Regions from separate parts of the Ruminococcus sp. AF17-22AC genome, predicted to be linked through region 2. Evidence: predicted binding sites of a transcription regulator. Region 2 holds the regulator's gene; the other holds the start of a gene.
What was found. The regulator NrdR, encoded in region 2, represses ribonucleotide reductase genes. The targets are predictions, from matches to a motif close to CACNANATNTNGTG.

Region 1: nrdD (anaerobic ribonucleoside-triphosphate reductase) is a predicted target of NrdR. The motif match lies at 2,048-2,061, and genes of this name have one in related genera.

What each region holds. Positions count from the first base shown of each region.
Region 1 covers NZ_QRXT01000003.1:117,762-121,194, forward strand. The annotation lists gene asnA (aspartate--ammonia ligase) at 56-1,063, opposite strand; gene DWW86_RS05840 (hypothetical protein) at 1,192-1,977, shown strand; gene nrdD (anaerobic ribonucleoside-triphosphate reductase) at 2,150-3,433, shown strand, end outside.
Region 2 covers NZ_QRXT01000001.1:23,528-26,960, forward strand. The annotation lists gene sigG (RNA polymerase sporulation sigma factor SigG) at 1-752, opposite strand, end outside; gene DWW86_RS00115 (YlmC/YmxH family sporulation protein) at 857-1,168, opposite strand; gene nrdR (transcriptional regulator NrdR) at 1,240-1,692, shown strand; gene gdhA (NADP-specific glutamate dehydrogenase) at 1,801-3,135, opposite strand; gene DWW86_RS00130 (aminotransferase class I/II-fold pyridoxal phosphate-dependent enzyme) at 3,369-3,433, shown strand, end outside.

The DNA of each region.
Region 1 (3,433 bases), on a different contig from region 2:
ATAGAAGGACTGCTTTAAAGTCAATCTTATGGCAAAATGTCGGCTTATGTCCTGATTACAGCAGATTTACTCCTGTTTCCGCAGCAGTCTCTGTGACTTCTTCCGGCCACAAGGATACATGAACTTCGCCGATGTGTGCTTTACGAAGGAAGAACATACAGATACGGGACTGTCCGATTCCGCCGCCGATAGTATATGGCAGTTCTTTATTCATGATTGCTTTCTGGAATGGAAGCTCTCTGCGGTCATCGCAGCCTGCCTCTGTAAGCTGGCGGTCGAGTGCTTTCTCGTCTACACGGATACCCATGGAAGAAAGTTCAAGAGCGATATCCAGTACCGGGTAGTAAACGAGAATGTCGCCGTTCAGTTCCCAGTCGTCATAGTCCGGGGCACGTCCGTCGTGGCGTTCACCATTGCTTAAGGTCTTACCTACCTGCATAAGGAAGACCGCACCTTTTTCTTTGACAATCTTGTATTCTCTTTCCTTCGGAGTGAGATCCGGATACATGTCAACCAGTTCCTGTGTGGAAACAAAAGCGATCTCTTTCGGAAGGATTTCCTCGATATAGTCATACTGTACAGCCATGTATTTCTCTGTTTTGCGAAGAACACTGTAGATAGAACGTACCGTGTTGATCAGAGTTTCCATAGTGCGTTCTTCTTTAGTAATAATCTTCTCCCAGTCCCACTGGTCAACGTATACAGAATGGATGTTGTCCAGATCTTCGTCACGGCGGATCGCGATCATATCTGTATAAAGTCCTTCACCATGAGCAAAACCATATTTCTTAAGTGCATAACGTTTCCATTTTGCAAGGGAATGCACGATCTCAGCGTTTTCGTCCTGACCTTTGATGTCGAAGCTTACCGGGCGCTCCACACCATTCAGATTGTCGTTCAGGCCGGATGACGGGGATACAAAAACCGGAGCAGAAACACGGAGAAGATTGAGCTTCTGAGCCAGAGTCTGCTGGAAAAAGTCTTTGACTGTTTTAATTGCAACCTGCGTATCATGCAGATTCAGATCTGAATGATAGCCGGCAGGAATTTTAATTTGTTCCATAATAGCCTCCTCAAATTTAATAGAAACATTATAGCAAGAAAAATATGGGATTGCAATTTTAACCTTGTAAGATTTATGGAAAAAGGCTACAATAATACATACAGCGATAAGATGAGGGGGTGTTGTCTATGAGATGTCCTTTATGTGACGGATCTGTTGTGAATGGAAGATGTAAAGACTGTGGTATGCCGTACCGTAACGATGAGATTTTATATCATTTGAATGAAAGCCGAAGAGATCATTACCAGCATGCGTCTGATAAGGCGCGTAAGATCATGCGCGAACAGCAGAGACCGCAGGACACACCGAAGAGAATGAACGGTGCTGCGAAGAGTGCGGCCGGCCGGACAACTGTATCCAGACAGGCAATTCAGGACCAGCAGAAAAAGATCCGTCAGGATGCAATGCAGAAGATGTCTGCGCCGCGAAATACTGCCGGAACGACGGAGAGATACACCAGAAAGCCGAAGAAACGTTCGAAATTTGTATGGGTATGGATACTTTTTATTCTTGTGATGTCACTTGCACCGGCATTTGGCGATTTTAAAGACATGATTCAGGATGTTGTGAACAGCCAGTCGGACAGTGGGAATACATATACAGATACCGAAGAGCTGGATACATATTTTTCTGCCGAGCAGGATGATGATGGATATATGTTTTATTCACTTGCAGCCGGGAATGGTCCGGTAACAGCAGGTGTGCAGATCGAAGCAGGAAGATACGGAATCTATACCATTGATGAGAAAGCAGTGGTTGTAGTTACTTCCAAAGACGGAACGAAAAAAGAGCGTTATCCGCTGAAAACAGGCGATGACACCTTGCTTGTGATGCTGGATGAGGGTGATACGATCGAGGTGCAGTCCGAAGATGATCCAAATGCAAGCATCTATCTGATGGAATGGGTAAACTGAAATAGTGTTTTAACTGATTCTTTTTTGGTAAGATTTCAGACAATAAAAATTGAAATTCACTCTTTTATTTCACATGATATTGTGCTATACTCTCATATGCAACACAATATATGGGGAGAAAGTAATGGGGAGCAAGAAACCTCATAAAAGCAGCAAACAGGAGAGACAAGGTATGATCTATGTAATCAAAAAAGATGGAACAAGAGAAGAATTTGATCCACAGAAAATAGTGAAAGCGGTAAACAAGTCAGCCGCACGAATTCTTTATACATTTTCTCAAGAGGAGAAGGATTTTATCTGCCGTTTTGCGCAGGAGCATGCAGATTCCCTCGGCAAAAACGAGATTGAGATCCAGGAAATGCACAATATCGTAGAAGGCGCTCTGGAGCGTGTAAACCCGGCAGTTGCCAAGAGTTATCGTGATTACCGCAATTACAAACTTGATTTCATCCATATGATGGATGATGTATATACCAAGAGTCAGGCAATCCGTTATATCGGTGACAAGAGCAATGCCAATACAGACAGTGCGCTTGTAGCTACAAAGCGAAGCCTGATCTTTAACGAACTAAATAAGGAACTTTACAGAAAATTCTTTATGAACCGCAATGAACTGCAGGCATGTAAGGACGGTTATATTTATATTCATGACCAGTCTGCACGTCTGGATACGATGAACTGTTGTCTGTTTGATGTGGGTGCAGTCCTGCGTGGCGGATTTGAGATGGGAAATGTCTGGTACAACGAACCAAAGACTCTGGATACCGCATTTGATGTTATGGGAGATATCATCTTAAGTACAGCGGCACAGCAGTATGGTGGATTTACTGTACCGGAAGTGGATAAGATCCTCGGACCTTATGCGCAGAAGAGCTATGACAAATATATCAGTGAATTTTTGAAATATGCTGATGAGAGCTGGAGCGGCAGAGAAGAAAAAGCAATCGAGTATGCGCTTGACAAGGTGCGCAGAGACTTTGACCAGGGATGGCAGGGAATTGAGTACAAGCTCAATACTGTAGGTTCTTCCCGTGGAGACTATCCGTTTGTCACAGTGACACTTGGTCTTGGAACCGGTCAGTTCGAGAAGATGTGTAATATTTCTCTTCTTGAAGTGCACAAGGGCGGACAGGGCAAGAAAGGCCACAAGAAACCGGTACTGTTTCCGAAGATTGTTTTCCTCTATGATGAGAACCTTCACGGACCGGGCAAAGCGTGTGAAGATATTTTTGAAGCAGGTGTAGACTGTTCTGCAAAGACAATGTATCCGGACTGGCTTTCTCTTACCGGTAAAGGCTATATCGCCAGCATGTACAAGCAGTACGGCAAGGTGATCAGTCCGATGGGATGTCGTGCTTTCTTAAGCCCATGGTATGAGCGGGGCGGCATGTATCCGGCTGATGATCAGGATAAGCCGGTATTTGTCGGACGTTTCAATATTGGTGCAGTCAGCCTT
Region 2 (3,433 bases):
TTGAGAGCATTTTTTTCGAGGCGGCTGACCTGCGCCTGTGAGATTCCAATTTCATCTGCGACTTCCATCTGTGTTTTTCCTTCATAAAAACGCATTTCAATGATGTGGCGTTCGCGATTGCCGAGCCGTTTCATGGCTTCTTTGAGAGACAGCCTTTCCAGCCAGTGTTCTTCTTTGTTTTTGCGGTCACTGATCTGATCCATAACGTAGAGGGTATCACCGCCTTCGGAATAGACAGGCTCGTAGAGACTGACAGGATTCTGTATAGCATCAAGTGCATAGACAATCATTTCTTTTTCAATGCCGATTTCTTCTGCAATTTCTTCCATGGCAGGTTCTTTCAGATTCTGGCGGATGTAATTTTCTTTTGCATAAATAGCTTTGTAGGCAATGTCACGCAGGGAGCGGCTGACACGGATGCTGTTATAATCTCGCAGATAACGGCGGATCTCACCGATGATCATCGGAACTGCATAAGTAGAAAATTTGACCATCAGGGTATCGTCAAAATTATCAACCGCCTTCATAAGGCCGATGCAGCCAATCTGAAACAGGTCATCAGGATTTTCGTTGCTGTTCTGGAAACGTCGGATAACACTTAACACAAGACGCAGATTTCCTTTAATATACTGTTCCCTGGCTTCGGTGTCGCCCTGTTTGATACGTCGGAACAGTTCATCTTTTTCTTCCTGCTTTAAGACCGGAAGACTGGAAGTGTTGACCCCGCAGATTTCTACTTTATTAAGTGCCATCGAAATATCCTCCTTATTTCATTTGGTATTACAAATGATTCACAGGGAGGATGAGAAATATTCTTTTTTGAAAAAAATATAAAAAATAATAGACCTTGACAGGATCAGAGAAGGTGTTCTTTATGAAAACATTTTTCCTCCTGGATTTCTACGAGGATAATGTCATCACCAATCTGGCGAATACAGTTCCATGGAATGACATATTCATTGTCGTGACCGAAGAAACAGCAAAATTTAGCGGGACCCGGGACGATCAGCGCATTTATGCGTCCTGTGGTACAGTCAAATTCCAGATCGACGGGACAGCCGAGGCTTTTGCAGGTGCAGGTATTAATGATTTCTTTCTGTCGAAGCTCACAAAGTCTCATAAAAACACCGTTTTTTTTAATATATGAATATTTTTTACAGATATACATGACCTTTTGTTGACACTGTCAGAAAAAATAAATATAATTATTTTATTAAAGGGGAAAGAGGGGTAAATACTGTGAGATGCCCATTTTGTAATCAGGATAACAGTAAAGTTGTAGACTCAAGACCGGTAGAAGACACCAATTCCATCCGCAGAAGAAGAATGTGCGAATCCTGCGGCAAACGTTTTACTACATACGAAAAGGTAGAGACGATTCCACTGAGTGTGATCAAGAAAGACCAGACACGTGAACAGTATGACCGTGCAAAGATTCAGGATGGAATCTTACGCGCTTGCTACAAGCGTCCGATACCGATAGAAAAGATTGAAATGACGATGGATTCCATAGAAGGGGACATCTTTGACAGTGCGGACAGGGAGATTGCAAGTACCCGTATTGGCGAGATCGTGATGGAACATCTGAAAGACCTGGATGCAGTTGCTTATGTTCGTTTTGCATCTGTATATCGTGAATTCAAAGATGTCAGCACATTTATGGATGAACTGAAGAAATTTATGGAGCCATAAGAAGAATAAAGTATTAAGAGAGAAGTATTAAGCTGGATTATACAATAAAAAGGCGCTCCGGTCAGAACCGGAACGCCTTAAAAATTATGCTTTTATACAGTCAGAGAATTAAACAATACCCTGAGCGATCATAGCATCTACAACTTTTTCGAAACCTGCAATGTTTGCGCCGGCAACATAGTTGTCTGTCAGGTCATAACGTTTTGCGGCATCGCTGATCTTAGCGTAGATGTCAACCATGATCTGATGAAGTTTTGCATCAACTTCGTCGGATGTCCAGGAAAGTCTCTGGGAGTTCTGGCTCATTTCCAGTGCGGAGGTAGCAACACCACCAGCGTTTGCAGCTTTTCCCGGAAGGAAGAGAATACCGTTATCCATAGCGTACTCTGTTGCTTCTCTTGTAGTAGGCATATTAGCACCTTCTACAATATATTTGCATCCGTTTGCAACGAGGGCCTTTACGCCGTCAACATCAAGTTCATTCTGAGTTGCACATGGAAGATATACATCACATTTGATGTTCCAGATGCCAACACCTTCTGTATAGGTAGCGCCTTCTACGCGGTCAACATATTCTTTGATACGTCCACGTTTTACTTCTTTGATATCTTTCACTACATCAAGGTTGATACCGTTCGGATCATAGATGTATCCGTTGGAGTCGCACATAGCAACAACTTTTGCACCAAGCTGAGTAGCTTTCTGTACTGCGTAAATAGCAACGTTACCGGAACCTGTAACAACAACAGTCTTTCCGTCGAGAGAATCGTTGTGATCTTTCATCAGTTCGTTAAGGATATATACAACACCGTATCCTGTTGCTTCTGTACGGATCAGAGAACCGCCATAGGTAAGCCCTTTACCTGTCAGGACACCTTCATAGAGATCGCGAACACGTTTGTACTGTCCGAAAAGATAACCGATCTCACGTCCGCCAACACCGATGTCACCAGCCGGTACATCTGTGTCTGCGCCGATATATTTGCAGAGCTCTGTCATAAAGCTCTGGCAGAATGCCATAACTTCTCTGTCGGATTTACCCTTAGGATTGAAGTTGGAACCACCTTTACCACCGCCGATCGGAAGACCTGTCAGAGAATTTTTGAATACCTGTTCGAAACCAAGGAATTTCAGAATGCTCTGGTTTACTGTAGGATGGAAACGAAGACCACCTTTGTAAGGTCCGATTGCGCTGTTGAACTGTACACGATATCCTTTGTTAACCTGTACGGTTCCGTTGTCATCTACCCACGGAACACGGAAAGAAATAATTCTTTCTGGTTCTACCAGACGTTCCAGAATAGAAAGACTGCGGTATTTTTCTTCATTACGGTCGATAACAACTTTAAGAGAATCCAGAACTTCTTTTACTGCCTGATGGAATTCTGGCTCGCCAGGATTCTGTGCAACGACTCTTTCATAAACTTCTTCTGTGTAAGACATGTTGATTTCCTCCTCATTCGCTTATTGAATCATGTCTATCTGTGTAAGACATTTGTCCATGGACTATTATACACGAAAGTGGTAAAGTTGCAAAGAAAATTGTAAAAAAAATAAAAAAAAATATATTTCGGGGCGCAAACAAAATTTTGTATGGAATTTTACCTTGCGAAAAGTGTCTGAATATGAGATTATATTACAATACGAATAGAAAACTCATGGAGAGGAGTGAAAAAATGAGAACATTTGACAAATCAACGAAACTCGATAATGTACTGTATGATGTGAGAGGCCCGGTGGT